DNA from 3 places in the Kitasatospora sp. NEAU-CNBT7 genome. Region 2 is predicted to be linked to each of the others. Evidence: riboswitches for the same ligand, from Rfam matches in the RefSeq annotation. Region 2 holds a riboswitch; each other region holds the start of a gene.
What was found. Region 2 has a riboswitch for cyclic di-AMP ahead of AC2TEW_RS08480 (transglycosylase family protein). Riboswitches for the same ligand answer to the same signal wherever they lie in the genome.
Positions count from the first base shown of each region.

Region 1 (5,354 bases), on a different contig from region 2:
AGCGGATGCGGCTGCTCGGCGGGCTGGCGATGCTGGCGCAGCGCACCCAGGCCGAGGTGACCTGCGTGTTCGACGGGCAGGACCTGGACGTGCCGGTGATGATGGCGCCGCCGCGGGGGGTGCGGGTGCGGTTCAGTCGGACCGGGGAGACCGCGGACGAGCTGATCCGCCGTCTGGTCCGGGCGGAGCCGCAGGGGCGTCCGGTGGTGGTGGTGTCCACCGACAAGGAGGTCGCGGAGGGCGTGCGCAAGGCCGGCGCACGCCCGGTGGCCTCGGTGCTGCTGCTGAACCGGCTGGCCCGGGCGTAGCGTCCCCTCCCGGCGGGCGGGCGGGGACGCCGGTCGGGTGCCCGGGATCTCGCCGGGCGGGTGCCCGGGGGCCCGCCGGTCGGGTGTCCGGGGGCTGCCGGGCGTCAATCGGGCTGAGCGGCCGTCACCCGTGCGTGGCCAGGATGTGTCGGCGGCGTGAACGGCCCTGGCGGGTAGGAAGTTCGTTCCGATAGGGGAGTGGCGCCGGAGCTTGATCTTCACTAGGGTCTGGCGTCAAACCTATATTCCGGACTTTCGCTCGTTCGGGTGAGTCCAGCAGGAAGAAGGAGCTACCCCCTTGGCCTCCCACCGCCGTCCTAAGCAGCCGAGCCGTGCGCGGGTGACCGTGCTGACCGCTGCCGCAGCGACCGCGGTCGCCCTGTCCGCCCAGGTCAGCGCCCACGCGGCGCCCGCCAAGCCGAACAAGGACGAGGTCAAGGCGCAGGTCGACAAGCTGCTCGACGAGCAGGAGCAGGCCGCCGAGCGCTACAACGGCGCCAAGGAGCGGGCCGACCAGCTGCGCAAGCAGGCCGACCAGCTCCAGGACCAGGTCGCCCGCGGCCAGGGCCAGATGACCGAGCTGGCCTCCGGGCTGGCCGCGGTGGCCGGGCAGGAGTACCGCTCCGGCGGTGTCGACCCGTCGATGCAGCTGATGCTCTCCGCGGACCCGGACGGCTACCTCGCCCAGGCCTCCAGCTTCGAGCAGGCCGCCAGCACCCAGGCGGACACCCTGAAGTCGCTGAAGGACCAGCAGCGCCGGCTGGACCAGCAGAAGCAGGAGGCCGCGACCGTCCTCGCCGAGCTGGACCGCTCCACCCAGGCGCTGAACGACGCCAAGGCCGAGGTGCAGTCGAAGCTCCAGGACGCGCAGAAGCTGCTCAGCCAGCTGAGCGCCGCCGACCGGGCCGCCGTGCTCGGTGACAAGGCCTCCCGCAGCGACTCCCGGTTCGACCTCAGCAACCTTCCCCCGGCGAGCGGTTACGCCGCGGCCGCGGTCGCCGCCGCGATGAGCAAGCAGGGTTCGCCGTACGTCTGGGGCGCCACCGGCCCGAGCAGCTTCGACTGCTCCGGCCTGATGGTCTGGGCCTACGCCAAGGCCGGCGTCTCGCTGCCGCGCACCTCGCAGAGCCAGGCCACGGTCGGCGTCAACGTCGGCACCAACATCGCCAACGCCCAGCCCGGCGACCTGGTCATCTACCACAGCGACGCGCACCACGTCGGGATGTACATCGGCAACGGCCTGGTGGTGCACGCCCCGCACACCGGTGACGTGGTGAAGGTGATGAAGGCCGACGCGATGCCGATCAAGACGATCCGCCGGGTCTGACACCCTGTCCCATATCGGACATTCGGTGTCACTCGGGATGAACTGACGCCGCTGCAGCTCTCCATGGACGCCCGGACGGGTCGAGATCGCGCTGTGATCTCCGACACGTCCGGGTGTCCCATTATCCGGCCATATTCGTAATACTTATCGGCCGAGCGTAGATGTCCCGTCACTGTCGGTCGTAATCACAATCGAACTTAGCCAGAATTACGACTTTTTTCTGACAACGATTTGAACGGATCACGGATGGGTTACTAGGGTCATCCCACGGACCGCCGCCCAGTCGTCCATCCAACCCGGGTGGCAACGGTGGTCGCCGCCGAGTCCGAGACGCAGCTGGGCAGTTCGACTGCCCACGGGGAAGCCCCTGACGGGGGTCGCTGTCGATCGGAGCCGGGGAACCACGTTCCTCGGGGTGAATCGGCGCCAGGTCGGCCGCCACGGCGGCGCGCGGAGGTCCGCGTGCCGGACGGGTGGCCGGTGAGGCGTCGTAGGGCGTCTCTTCCGGCCCGAACCCGTCAGCTCACCCGGTAGGCGGTGTGAGGGAGAAGGAGTCCGCCTTCGTGGCGTCCCATCGTCGTCCCAAGCCTGCCGGCCGGGCCCGTGTCTCGATCCTGACGGCTGCCGCCGCCACCGCGGTGGCCCTGTCCTCGCAGGCCGGCGCGCACGCCGACCCGGCCCCCAGCAAGGACCAGGTCAAGCAGCAGGTCGACACGCTCAACGAGCAGGCCGAGGTCAAGACCGAGGAGTACAACGCCGCGGTCGAGAAGGAGCAGGGGCTGCAGAAGCAGGTCTCCCAGCTCCAGGACCAGGTCGCGCGGCAGCAGGCCGAGGTGAGCACCATTCAGGGCAGCCTGGGTGAGATCGCCGCCGAGCAGTACCGCACCGGCGGGATCCCGCAGACCGTGCAGCTGATGCTGTCGGCCAGCCCGGACTCCTTCCTCGGCCAGGCCGGGGCGATGAACCAGGTCGGCAGCTCCCAGGCCGACGTGCTGAAGTCCTTCAAGGGCGAGCAGGCCAAGCTCGACCAGCAGAAGGCCGAGGCCGAGCAGAAGCTCGCCGAGCTGGACTCCACCACCCAGCGGCTGAAGGCCGACAAGGAGGAGATCCAGGGCAAGCTGGCCCAGGCCCGCAACCTGCTCGACTCGCTCACCCAGAAGGAGCGCGACGAGCTCGCCGCGGCCGAGGCCAAGGCCGCCGCCGACGCGAAGGCCAAGGCGACCGGCGGTCAGAGCACCGAGCGGGCCTCCCGCGACGCGGCCCGCACCGACGTGGCCGTCAACGTGCCGGCCGGCTCGCACGCCGCCGCCGCCATCGCGGCCGCCCAGTCCAAGCTCGGCACGCCGTACTCCTACGGCGCGGCCGGCCCCGACAGCTTCGACTGCTCGGGCCTGATGAAGTGGGCCTACGCGCAGGCCGGTGTGTCGCTGCCGCGGACCTCGCAGGAGCAGCGCAGCGCCGGGACCAACGTCGGCACCAACATCGCCAACGCCCAGCCGGGCGACCTGATCATCTACAACAGCAGCGCCAGCCACGTCGCGCTGTACGTGGGCAACGGCCAGGTCATCCACGCCCCGCACACCGGTGCCGTGGTGCGCTACGAGACGGCGACCATGAGCCCGATCAACGCGATCGTCCGCCCCTGACGCGGTCCGCACCCTTCGTCCGCCGGCCCGGCGCTCCCCGTGAGCGCCGGGCCGGCGGCGTTGTGCCCCGGGCCTGCGAGGCTTCGCGGCCTTGGGCCAGGTGTCCGATTAGTGGTCAAATATTCGCTACTGGAGGGGTTTGGACTAGATCGCCGTGACTCGCTAACGTCTGCCCCCGGACCTCCGCGAGGACGGCCGCCCCCGCCCGGGGCGGCGGCGGTGGCCCGGCCCGAGGAACGGGAGTCGCCGCCGCATGACCGTGCACCGCCGTCCCCACCTGCCGGGCGTCCGGCGGCTCGCCCGCGCGCTGGCCGTCACGGCCGCGACCACCACCGCCCTCGGCGTGACGGTCGCCGGCAGCGCCCGGGCGCTGCCCGGGCCGCCCGCCGAGCCGGTCGCCAAACAGGACGTCAAGGCCCAGGTCGACCGGCTCTACGACGAGGCCGAGCAGGCCAGCCAGAAGTTCGAGGCCGCCCAGGAGTACCAGCAGCGGCTGCAGAACGAGACCTCGGTCCTGCAGAGCCAGGTCGCCACCGGCCAGGAGGACCTCAACCGGCTCCGGCAGGACCTCGCCGCCCTGGCGGGTGCCGAGTACCGGGCCGGCGGGATGGACCCCGGCGTCCGGCTGATGCTCGACTCCGACCCCGACGCGTACCTGGCCGGGGCCAGGGCGCTGGACCAGGCCGCCCAGCGGCAGAACGACACCCTGCGCCTGGTGCTCGACCGCCAGCGCCGGCTCGACCAGCGCCGCTCCGAGGTCGGCGCCAAGCTCGCCGAACTGGAGGAGGTCCGGCGCGCGCTGGCCCAGAGCAGGTCGGAGGTCCGCGGCCGGCTCGCCAAGGCCCAGCGGCTGCTGAACGGCCTCGGCTCCGCCGAGCGGGCCAGGATGGTCGCCGACGACGCCCGCGCCGCCGAACAGCGCGCCACCCGCGGGACCGACCGGATCGACCTCGGCGACCAGCCGCCCTCCTCCGGCCGGGCCGCCGCCGCGCTGGCCGCCGCCGTGAGCAAGATCGGATCGCCGTACGTGTACGGGTCGACCGGTCCCCGTACGTTCGACTGCTCCGGTCTGATGTACTGGAGCTGGCGGCAGGCCGGAGTGACCCTGCCCCGCACCTCGCAGGCGCAGGCCTTCGCGGGGCAGCGGATCAGCCTCGGCGAAGCACGGCCCGGAGACCTCGTGATCTTCTACAACGACATGCACCACGTCGGCATGTACGCCGGCGGCGGCGTGGTCGTGCACGCGCCGTACCCGGGCGCCCGGGTCCGCTACGAGAGCGTCAACGCGATGCCCGTCTCCGGGGTGGTACGGGTCTGAGCGGCGAGCCGGAACAGCTGGTGACCAACCTGCCCCCGGGGTCCGGGGACGGGCGGCCCGTGCTGTCCCGGCGCACCGCGCTGCTGCTCGCGGCCGGCGGCCTGGCCCAGCTCTCGCTGCCGCTGCTGCGGCCGGCCGCCCGGCCCGCGGCGGCCGTCGCGCCGGGCGCCGCACCGCTGCGCCCGGTGGTCGAGGACCTGCTCGCGCGCCGGGCGCAGGCACTGCTCGGGCTGGACCGGGCCGCGCTCGCGGCCGGCACCGCGCCCGCCGCGCAGCCGGCCCAGCAGGCCGCGCTGGACCGGCTGGCGCAGGTGCCGTTCGCCGCGCTGGCCTACCGGCTGACCGGCTTCACCGAGCCGCCGCCGGAGGCGGACCGGATCACCGTCACCGCCGAGCTCGACCACCGGCTGGCCGGGCTGGACGACCATCCGGCGACGCTGACCCGGCGGCTGGCCCTGGTCCGGCTCGCCGACGGCTGGCGGCTGGCGGAGGACGAGCCGGCCGGCGCCCCCGCGCTGTGGGACCTCGGTACGGTCCGCGCGGTGCGCGGTGCGCACTGCCTGGTGCTGGGGCTCGCCGAACAGGACCGGGTCGCCGAGCTGGCCGCCCGGGCGGACCGCGCGGTGCCGGACGTCGACGCGGTCTGGGGGGATGCCTGGGCCGGTCGGCTGCTGCTCGAACTCCCCGCCACGGAGGTCGACTTCGCCCGCGTGCTGGATGTCGCACCGGAGGCCTACCAGGGCATCGCGGCGGTC
Region 1 is NZ_JBXQQB010000042.1:25,935-31,288, reverse strand. Features, by position in the region: gene AC2TEW_RS34350 (NYN domain-containing protein) at 1-308, shown strand, start outside; gene AC2TEW_RS34345 (C40 family peptidase) at 607-1,635, shown strand; cyclic di-AMP (ydaO/yuaA leader) riboswitch at 2,004-2,188, shown strand; gene AC2TEW_RS34340 (C40 family peptidase) at 2,199-3,281, shown strand; gene AC2TEW_RS34335 (C40 family peptidase) at 3,535-4,599, shown strand; gene AC2TEW_RS34330 (hypothetical protein) at 4,620-5,354, shown strand, end outside.
Region 1: it holds a riboswitch for cyclic di-AMP, as region 2 does, so the genes downstream of both, AC2TEW_RS34340 (C40 family peptidase) here and AC2TEW_RS08480 (transglycosylase family protein) in region 2, are expected to answer to the same signal.

Region 2 (5,354 bases):
GCGAGCGGATCGACGCGCCGTTCATCTCGCCGGACGACCGGACCGCGATGTGGATGGCCGTCCAGCACCTGGTCGGGCTCGGCCACGAGCGGATCGGCCTGGCCATCGGCCCGCGCCGGTACGTCCCGGTGCTGCGCAAGATCGAGGGGTTCACCGCGGCCGTCGGGGAGCTGCTCGGCAGCACCCCCGAGCAGGTCCAGGAGCTGATCCAGCACACGCTGTTCAGCGTGGAGGGCGGGGACGCGGCGGCCGGGGCGCTGCTCGACAAGGGCTGCACCGCGATCGTCTGCGGCAGCGACATGATGGCGCTGGGCGCGATCCGGGCGGTCCGCCGGCGGGGTCTGGCGGTGCCGCAGGACATCTCGGTGGTCGGCTTCGACGACTCGCCGCTGATCGCGTTCACCGAGCCGCCGCTGACCACCATCCGCCAGCCGGTCGAGGCGATGGCCACCGCCGCCGTCGACGCCCTGCTGGAGGAGGTCGGGGGCAACGCCACCCAGCGGGTCGAGTTCATGTTCCAGCCCGAGCTGGTGATGCGCGGCTCCACCGGCGCGGCCGGGGGCGGCCGGTAGCGCCTGCCGGTCCGGGGCGGTCCGGGAGGCCGGTACGAGGTCTAGTGCGGCGGGGAGTTGGGCCCGGAGGCCGGGCTCCCCGCGGTGCTCTCGGTCAGCGCCAGGACGGCCATGTCGTCGTCGCGCGGCCCGCCGGTCCACCGGTCGACGTCCCGGATCAGCGTGTCGATCACCCGGCCGGGACCGTCGAACGGGCCCCGGCCCGCCAGCCGCCGAGCCGGGTCGTAGAACCGTCCGGCGGCGTCCCGCGCCTCGGTCACCCCGTCGGTCACCAGCAGCAGGGTGTCCCCGGCAGCGAACGGCCACTCCTCGACCGCCGGGCGCCCGGCCCCGAGTCCGCCCATCCCCAGCGGCAGCCCCGGCTCGCGGGCGTCGAGCCGCCGCACCCGGGAGCCGTCGGCGGACAGCAGGTACGGCCCGGGGTGCCCGCAGTTCAGCAGCCGCAGCCCGCCCGGCCCGGGCGTGAACTCCACCAGCAGCGCGGTGATGAAGCCCTCCATCCGCAGTTCCTCGGTCGCCTCGGCGGCCTCCCGGGTCAGCGAGTGCTCCAGGCCGTCGGCGACCGCGCCGAGATCGGGCAGGCCGTCGGCGTGCTCCCGGAACGCGCCCAGCAGCACCGAGACGGCGGCCACCGCAGGCAGCCCCTTGCCCCGGACGTCCGCGATCAGCGCCCGCACCCCGAACGGGGTCCGCTGCAGCGCGTACGCGTCACCGCCGATCAGTGCGTCGGTGTGGGCGGCGCGGTAGCGGGCGGCCACCTCCAGCCGGCCGACCCTGGCCGGCGGTGCGGGCAGCACCGCGCGCTGGGCGGTCTCCGCCACCGAGCGGACCGCCTGCAGACGGCGGCCGTGCCGGGCCACCACCCGGTTGACCCAGATCCCGATCAGGGCGGCGAACGCGGTGTTGGCCAGCTCCAGGTAGCCGGCGGTGGTGCCGACCGAACCGTCCAGCACGGTCAGCACCAGGATCCCGACCAGGACGGCGGCGCCGACCGCGACGGTGTCGCGCAGTGACAGCAGCGCCCCGGCGAGCACCGAGGCGGCCGCCACCATCGGGTCGCCCCAGTAGTCGGCGGGGGAGAGCGAGTCCCAGACCAGGCCCGCGACCACCAGCGCCCACGGGGCCGCCCGCACGTAGCGGGGCCACTGCGTGGAAGTCGACGCCATGGGCGATCACGATCCCCCGTCCGGTGGGCCATCTGCCCCGACTCTAGCCGCCGGGCGCCCGGCCCACCCGGTGGCGGCACGCCAGGGGCCGTCGGGCCGTTCCCGCCGGGGTCCGGCGCCGGGAGCCCGTCCGGAGCCTCGGTGGATCGCCCGATTCCACCCGGTACGAGGGCTGCTGTCCGGCGTGACCGGCCGGGCCGCCGCGCATGGGGGGCACCCTCTCCGCCCCGGGGCCGGTGGAGCCGGCGGGGCCGCACGCCGATCCGCCGCGGACGGTCGGACAGGCCCGGGGACCGGCCCGGTCCGGGTACGGCGAACGGCCCGGGGACGGGAGGTCTCCGGGCCGTCACGCACGTCTTCGGGGGTGAGGGCGTCGGGTCCGGCTCCTCAGCCCTCCTCGACGACCGGCCTGCGGTGGTTCAGGCGCTGCTGGTCGGCCGCGTCGCCGGTCCGCGCCTCGGTGCGCCGGGTGCGGTCGAGGTAGTCACGGACGATCAGCTCGACCGCGTCCTGCGGATTCCTCGTGCCGGACTGGAGCATCACCTCGATCGCGAGATCGGCGTCGAGGGTGATGGTGACCTTGGCCATGGCGGGCGCTCCTCGGAGTCGACTCGCCGTAGCCTAGGCCGCCGCCCCCGGAACCTGGAAGGTCTCCGAGGGCTGCGGCCCGGTGGATCCCCGATCAGATCCGGCCGGCGAAGTCCGGCGCGTAGTCGGCGATGGTCTCGACCCGGACACCCGCACGCGGGTTGGCGGCCTCGACGTACTTGCCGTCACCCACGTACAGGGCGACGTGGTAGACGCCCGAGTTGCTGCCGTTGTTGGACCAGAACAGCAGGTCGCCCGGCTGGAGGGAGTCGAGCGAGACCCGGGTGGTGGTGTCCGCCTGGTCGGCGGCGACGCGCGGCAGCGAGACGCCGGCCTGACGGTACGCGGCCTGGGTCAGGCCGGAGCAGTCCCAGCCGCCGTCGCTGCTGCCGCCGTAGACGTAGGCCTGGCCGACCTTGGACAGCGCGAAGTTGATCGCGGCGGCCTTGGAGCCGGTCGCCTGGGTGGCGGCGGCGGGCTTGGCGGCGGTGGCCGCGGCCGGGGCGGCGGTGGCCGGCTTCGGCGCGGCGGCCGGGGCGGCCGGCGCGGCGGTGGCGGTGTCGTCGCCCAGGCTCAGGTGCTGGCCCGGGTAGATGACGTCGGCGCCCTCGGTGAGGACCGACTTGTTCAGCTCGTAGAGCTTCTCCCAGCCGCCCTGGACGTGGTTCTTCTCGGCGATCTGGGACAGCCAGTCACCGGCCCGGACGGTGTAGTCGTGGGCGCCCTGGTGGCCGTTCCACTGCTTGCCGTCCCACTGCTTGCCCGCCCACTGGTGGGTGTCCTGCTGGGGGGCGGCCTGCTGCGCGGCCGGCTTCGGCGCGGCGGCGGGCTTCGGGGCGGCGGCCGGGGCGGCCGGCTTGGCGGCGGTGGCGGCCGGGGCGCTCGCGGCGGCACCGGTGTTGATCTGCGGGGCCTCGCCGCCCTTGGTCAGACCGGCCTGGACCGAGCAGACCGGCCAGGCGCCGGGGCCCTGGGAGGCGAGCACCTTCTCGGCGACGGCGATCTGCTGGTCCTTGGTGGCCAGGTCGGCGCGGGCGGCGTACGAGGTACCGCCGAAGGCGGCCCAGGTGCTGGAGGTGAACTGCAGACCGCCGTAGAAGCCGTTGCCGGTGTTGATGCTCCAGTTGCCGGAGGACTCGCACTGGGCGACCTTGTCCCAGGTGGCGACGGAGGCGGCGGAGGCCGAACCGGCGGTCAGGCAGGGGATGGTGAGACCGATGCCGACCACACCGGTGGTGGCGATGATGCGACGGGCACGCTTGGAGGCGCTGATGGGCAGCATGAAGACGCGTTCCTCTCCCACGCCTACGAGGTGAGCTGTCGGATTCGGGCTGGAGTTGCCCGGCCGCGCTGAGCACGGCTTCACCCCAAGCCCGGTCCTGGTACTGGCGTACCGCTTCCGGGCGACCTACCTGGTTCCCCCGCTCCTGCCGCGGTGCGTTTTCGGCACTGCCAGCGCACCCGGCGGCAGGACTCGGCGTTCCGGGTGGCTGGGTCCGTGTGACCACGAACGTGGGAGGACATTAGGCAGAGATAAGTTGAAACCGCAAATATGTGTGAGCGTCGTCACATCGCCCGCGCATGGCCTTCATGATCGATAAACCTCGCCCGGACCGTTCATAATCGCTCGCTTTCGCGCAAAAGCCTTTAACGGATGGGGACTTGCCTATGCTGCAGTCGACAGGGCCGGACCTGCGGCCCGGGAGGGACGACCGACCGTGGAGCCAGAGCAGAGACCGCCGCAGCCGCCGGGCGAGGGCGGGGAGCAGCCGGCCCCCGCCCGCCGGCCCCATTCGCACCGCGGCGCGCCCAAGCGGCCCGCCGGGAGCAGCCGCCGTGCGCTGCTGATCTGGGGGGCCGTCGGCATCGTCGCCGCGGTCGCGGGCGAGGAGGCGGTCCGGCAGAGTCCGGTCGGGGCCCGCCGCCCCGGCCCCGGCCGGACCGCCGCCCCGCCTACCGCGAGCGGACACCAGCACGGCACCCCGTCGCCCGCGGCCTCGGCGCCGCCGCCCTCCGAACAGCCGCCGCCGACCGTCGCCGAGGGCGGCCGCCGCTGGTCCGACCCGGCCGGCTGGGGCGGCAGCGTCCCCGGCCCGAAGAGCGCGGTGCGGATCACCGACCAGGTGCTGCTGGACACCGACGCCACCGTCGGGTCCCTGGTGATCGAGCCGGCCGGCTCGCTGGTCTTCGCCAAGGACAAGAACCTCACGCTCAGCTCGGCGGGCAACATCGAGGTCCGCGGCACCCTGAGTGCGTCCCCCGCCGACGCGGTGGTGCACACGGTCAGGTTCCCCGGGGTCGACGAGCGCCGTTTCCAGGGCGGCGGCATGACCGTCGTCGACACCGACACCGGCCTGTGGGTGACCGGCGCCGGCTACCTGCGGCTGGACGGCGCCGCCCGGACCGCCTGGGTCCGGGCCGCCGGTGCGCTCAAGGCCGGCGACACCAGCATCACCCTCGCGGCCGCCCCCGCCGGCTGGCAGGTGGGCGACGAACTGGCCGTCACCCCGACCGCCGCCCCCGACAGCGGTGACGACTTCTCCGCCCAGTACGACCTGCGCACGGTCCGTCAGGTCAAGGGCGCGACGGTCGTCCTTGACGGTCCGTTGAAGTACGCCCACCCCCGGGTCGCGGTCGGCGCGGGCGTCACCGTCGGCGCCGAGGTCCTCAACCTGACCCGCAACGTCCGGGTCGAGGGCACCGAACAGGGCCGGGCCCACATCCACCTCACCAGTTCCCGCCGCGCGGACGTCCGGCACGCCGCGCTGCGCTGGCTCGGCCCGCGCACCAACGGCAAGGAGCAGTGGAACGGAAAGCCCGTCACCGACCCGGTGCTCGGCCGGTACGGGCTGCACTTCCACATGCTCGCCGACGCGTCCCGGGGGACCGTGGTGCAGGGCGTGGTGGTCCGCGACGCGGGCAACCACGCCTTCGTCCCGCACATGAGCCACGGCGTCACCTTCCGCAGCTGCATCAGCCACAACACCTGGGAGGACGCCTACTGGTGGGACGGCCCGCAGGACACCCG
Region 2 is NZ_JBXQQB010000005.1:13,875-19,228, reverse strand. Features, by position in the region: gene AC2TEW_RS08495 (LacI family DNA-binding transcriptional regulator) at 1-572, shown strand, start outside; gene AC2TEW_RS08490 (PP2C family protein-serine/threonine phosphatase) at 614-1,738, opposite strand; gene AC2TEW_RS08485 (hypothetical protein) at 2,126-2,326, opposite strand; gene AC2TEW_RS08480 (transglycosylase family protein) at 2,421-3,608, opposite strand; cyclic di-AMP (ydaO/yuaA leader) riboswitch at 3,616-3,785, opposite strand; gene AC2TEW_RS08475 (G8 domain-containing protein) at 4,045-5,354, shown strand, end outside.

Region 3 (5,354 bases), on a different contig from region 2:
CCCGTCAGAAGGGCTCCGCTATCGTCTCGGACGGCGGAAATTCGTCCCACATCCCGGGATCTTCGTCCCCGGCTTCCGGCAAGTCCTTTACGGAGTCCGCACGAGCGACCACACTGAGTCCGGGTGGGCTGGTCGAGACTCGGGGGATGGGGGGCGGATCGTGCGCCACGCAGCTGTCATCGGGGGGCTCCGGCTGCTCCGCGGCACTCCGGTCGCGGCGGGACGGCCTGTCCGCCAGGGGCCGTCCGGTCCCGTCCCGAATCCCCGCCATGAAATGAGGAAGTGAGTCCGGGTGGCCTTCTCCGTCTCCGCGCTGGTGCTGTTCGGCATCATCGTCGTCATCTTCATCCGCAACAAGCAGCTGAAGACCAGCCACGCGATCATCGCGGCGCTGTTCGGGTTCATGGTGAGCCAGTCCACGGCCGCCAAGCCGATCCAGGACTTCCTCACCCAGCTGGCCTCGACGATCTCCTCCGTCGCGGGCTGATCCTCCGCCCCGGCGGTCGAGCCGGTCGGCCAGGGCCGCCCGGCGCTTCGTCCTGCCCCGGCCCGGCCCCCGCCGGGCCCGGACCGGTCCTACCCGCGCTGCGGCTTGGCGCGCCGCCAGCGGCCGAGCAGCCCCGTCCGGCGGCCCGGCGCGGCCGTCACGGCGGCGGACGCGGGGCGGGCGGCGACGGCCGGCGGCTCGGGGGCCTCGGCCACCAGCAGCACGAACAGCCGGGCCCAGCAGAGGCGTTCGCCACGCGGCCAGTCCAGTGAGCGCAGCACGGCCGAGGCGCGGTCGGAGACGACCCCGTTGACCCGGACCTCGGCGACGTCCTCCCCGGCCCGGCCGCCGAGGAACAGCTTCACGCCGTTCACCTGCGGCCCGGTCAGCTCCGGACGGAGCGCCTCGGCCAGCGCCGGCAGCGGCTGGTGGTCCGCCAGCCAGTCGGCCAACTGCCGCGAGCCGAACCCGAACACGGCCGCCGGGCCCTGCACCGCGTGCCAGCCGGGCAGCTCCGGCGAGCGGTAATGGTCGCCGTGCTCGCCCCGCCGGTCCAGCAGTTCGACCACGGCGCTGGCGGTGGTGGTGGCCCACATCCGTACCGCGTTGTCGAGTTGCTCCTCCTCGGTCCGCCCGAGACCGGCCGCGCAGTCCCAGACCACCGGCCCGTCCGCCCGGCCCAGCTGCAGCACGTAGCCGAGGTCGACATGGCCGGAGCCGCCGTCGCCCGGGTGCTCGCGGACCGCCAGCGCGGTGGTGCCGGGCCCGCGCAGCACCTCGCCGTCGACGGTGAAGTGCCGTCCGAGACGCGCCATTTCGCGGATCACACTGCGCTGGATGACGTCCAGTCGGTGCTGCGGGCGCACGGCCGGCTCCTTGCTCGAATGGTGGGGCGGAATCGAACGCGTGTGAGGCTATCGGCCCTCGCCCGCGCGCGGGAAACCGCGCCGAGGGCCGGGCCGGCCGGGTCCGGACCCTCCGGTGGGGGCCGGAACGCGGCGGCAGGGGCCCGCGCGGGCGCCCGGAGCCGGGTGCGGCCACCGCGGGGGCCGGTGCGGGGGTGACCGGAGTCACCAGGAACCCGCAGGTGCGGTGACCTCGGGTGACCGGGCGGGCGCAGAACGTCCCGACGGCAACGCTGCGTCGCCCGCGAATCAGCCCGTCGTGAGCGCTTCGGCTGCGGTGGGCCGCAGGGCCGCAGCGGAGCGTGACCTTCGGCCCGGTTGATCTTATCCGGCCTTGATTTTCTTACGGGCCATCACTTGCTACGTATACGCCTCATGGGCTTTGCTTCGTGACCTGCCCGGCAAACGCCGGGTGGGGCCACCGGGCGGAACGCCGAGTCCTGCCGCTGCCCGGGGCCGACCGCACCTCATCCGTGCACGGCAGGAGCGGGGGACCCAAGGTAAGTGCCGTTTCCGGTGTTCCGGGACGGCTTGGGGTGAAGCCGCGTCTTCTCGCGGCCGGGCGATCTCCCGTCCGAACCCGACAGCTCACCTCGCAGGCGTCGGAGAAGGAACCGCTCAATGTCCGCCAAGGGCAAGCACCGTCGTCCCCGTCTGTCCCGACTGACCCGCATCGCCGTCGCCACCGGTGTCGTCACCGCTGCCGTCGCGCTCCCGGCCACCGCCGCCCAGGCGCACACCGCTGCTGACGCCCACGGCACCGTCTCCGCGTCGGCCGCCGACCAGGCCGCGCCCGCCGCCGCCGAGGCCGCTCCGGCCGCCGACCACAGCTACCAGGTGGTCCACGGCGACACCCTGTCCAAGATCGCCGACGCCCAGCATGTCGACGGCGGCTGGCAGAAGCTGTACCAGGACAACCGCCAGGTCGTCGGCGACAACCCGAACCTCATCTACCCGGGCCAGAAGCTGACCGTGGGCGGCCACCAGGCCGAGGCCCCGGCCAAGGCCTCGCGCTCCGAGCACCGCGCCCCGGTCGCCCCGGCCCCGCAGGCCGCCGCCCCGAAGGCCGCGGCGCCCAAGGCCGAGACCGCCAAGCCGGCCGCGCCGAAGACCGCCGCCCCGAAGACCGCCGAGACCCCGGCCGCCGCCACCCCGGCGACCTCGGGTTATGTCGCCCCGGTCAACGGCCCGCTCGGCACCCCGTACCACCAGGCCGGCTCCAACTGGTCGTCCGGCTACCACACCGGCGTCGACTTCGTCGTGGGCACCGGCACCTCCGTGAAGGCCATCACGGCCGGCACCGTGGTCTCCGCCGGCAACGGCGGCGCCTACGGCAACGAGGTCGTCATCAAGCACGCCGACGGCAAGTACTCGGAGTACGCCCACCTGTCCTCGATCGGCGTCTCGGTCGGCCAGACCGTCACCGCCGGCCAGCAGATCGGCCTCTCCGGCGCCACCGGCAACGTGACCGGCCCGCACCTGCACTTCGAGGTGCGCACCGGCCCGGCCTACGGCTCGGACATCGACCCGGTGGCGTACCTCGCCGCCCACGGCGTCAAGGTCTGATCCTCCCAGGAGCGACCGACCACAGCCGGTACCTGCCGCAGGCCCGGCCCGGGACACCACGTCCGGGGCCGGGCCCGCGGCATGTCCGCCACCGCCTGGCCCGGCCCGGCCCTCCGCGGGAGCGCGCCACCGCCGGAATCCCCTCGCGGTCCGGCCGCCCGGCCCGGCATGATCGCCCGATGACACCACTGCCACCCCTACCGGGCCCCCGACCACCCGACGGCCCCGCGCCGGTACGGGGGCCGGCCCCACCCGCGACCGGTCCGGTGGACCCCGGGTGCACCGCATGACCAGCTTCCTGACCCACCGGACGCACGTGCACGACGCCCGGCTCCCCGTTCACCGGCGGCACAGCGCGCTGCGCACCTGCCTCACCCGGTTCGCCCCCTACGGGCTGCGGGCGACGTACCACCACCTCACCCTCAGTGCCCGGATCCCGCGGCGGCTGGAGGACGATCCGGCCGCGCTGGTGCGGGCGGTGGAGGAACTGCACGAGGCGCGCGAGCTGTGGCGCATCCGGGCCGAGGAGTTCGAGGCGCGGCGCCGGGCGCAGAAGCGGGCCGGGCGGCGGGCCTCACCGGAGCCCCGGCCGTGGTGGCTGCGGGGCCGGGTGAGGGAGGACGGCTCGCCCCGTGCCTGGTACGACGATCCGAACCGCCACCCGCCACTGCGGCTGCCCGACTACGTCCGGCGGCGGAACGCGCTGCTGGACGGGGCCGACCTGCCCGGCTGCCCGGCCTGCGGGGACGAGGGGGCGCCGGTGGCGCAGCCGACCGGATGCGGCCGCGTCGAGCTGTGCGGCCGGTGCGGGTGGGCGCCGGCGCCGTGCCCGTGCGCGCGGGAGCACCGGATCGTGCCGGCCGCCCCGTGGAGCTGGAACGAGATCTGGCGGCGGACGCACCTCGACGATGACGGGCACCCGGTGGGCCCGGAGAGCTGACGCGCCCTCACACGACTTCGGCCCCGGGCCGGCGAGTTGGTTTCCGGCCCGGGGACGAAACGTTGGGGCGGGTGGCGAGAACCGCACCCGCGTGACCAGTTTGGAAGACTGGGGCTCTACCATTGAGCTACACCCGCGTGCGTGCAGTTGACGGCACGTCGGACTGTACACGACCGCCCGGCCGACGGTGCGGCCGCGAGGTCGGGCCCAGCGTACCTGGTCGGGGCGGTGGAGTGCACGTCGCTTCCGCTCCGGCGGGGGTTGATAATGCGCCGGACGGGGGGAGGCCGCCGTGTACGCTTCCTCTCGGCACCACGGGGTGTGGCGCAGCTTGGTAGCGCGTCCGCTTTGGGAGCGGAAGGCCGTCGGTTCGAATCCGGTCACCCCGACAGTGTGCGGCAGGGTCTCGTCCACCGGACGGGGCCCTGTTGTCGTCGAGCGCGGTGGCGGCCCCGCGGCGGGCCTGCGAGGGCACCCGGGACTCCGTCTTTCGTCCGTCTTTCGCCGTACCGGTAGGATGGGCTGCTGGCGGTAGTCCCTGTGGCATGCTCGCAGGTCAACCGCCCGAGGGCGAGGAGTCACGCTCACCGTCCGGCCCACCACGGGAGATGCAGCTCCAACCGCCCATCGCCCGTCTCGCCCGCTCGCTCGGCCGCCCCGGCCGTACCGGGCCGGGCGGAGACAACCCGACCGCAAGCCCCCTAGGAGACCCAACCGTGAAGAGCGCCGTCGAGACTCTGAACCCCACTCGGGTTCGACTCACCGTCGAGGTGCCCTTCGAGGAGCTCAAGCCCAGCCTCGACGCGGCGTACAAGAAGATCAACCAGCAGGTCACCGTGCCGGGCTTCCGTAAGGGCAAGATCCCGAACAAGGTGATCGACCAGCGCTTCGGCCGTGCCGCGGTGCTCGAGGAGGCCGTGAACGACGCGCTGCCGCGCTTCTACACGCAGGCCGTCGACGAGGGCAAGATCGAGGTCCTCGGTCAGCCCGACATCACGGACATCGAGGGTGTCGAGAAGCTCGTCGACGGTGGTGACCTCAAGTTCACCGCCGAGGTCGACGTCCGCCCGGAGATCGCCCTGCCGGACTACTCCTCGATCAGCGTGGTCGTCGACCCGGTCGTCGTCACCGACGAGGACATCGACAAGTCGCTGGAGCAGCTGCGCGAGCGCTTCTCCTCGGTCAAGGACGTCGAGCGCGCCGCCGCGGCCGAGGACGTCGTGGTCGTGGACCTCGAGGCCAAGGTCGACGGCGAGGTGCCGGAGGACGGCACCGCGACCGGCGTGAGCTACGAGCTCGGCTCCGGCCGCCTGCTGGACGGCATCGACGAGGCCGTCATCGGCCTGTCCGCCGGTGAGTCCAAGACCTTCACCACCACCCTCAAGGGTGGCACCCAGGCCGGCAAGGACTCGGAGGTCACCGTCACCGTGACCGCCGTCCAGGAGAAGGAGCTCCC
Region 3 is NZ_JBXQQB010000014.1:49,164-54,517, forward strand. Features, by position in the region: gene AC2TEW_RS19565 (hypothetical protein) at 293-487, shown strand; gene AC2TEW_RS19570 (DUF6348 family protein) at 577-1,353, opposite strand; cyclic di-AMP (ydaO/yuaA leader) riboswitch at 1,846-2,009, shown strand; gene AC2TEW_RS19575 (M23 family metallopeptidase) at 2,014-2,958, shown strand; gene AC2TEW_RS19580 (hypothetical protein) at 3,245-3,898, shown strand; tRNA gene AC2TEW_RS19585 (tRNA-Gly) at 3,962-4,035, opposite strand; tRNA gene AC2TEW_RS19590 (tRNA-Pro) at 4,214-4,287, shown strand; gene tig (trigger factor) at 4,615-5,354, shown strand, end outside.
Region 3: it holds a riboswitch for cyclic di-AMP, as region 2 does, so the genes downstream of both, AC2TEW_RS19575 (M23 family metallopeptidase) here and AC2TEW_RS08480 (transglycosylase family protein) in region 2, are expected to answer to the same signal.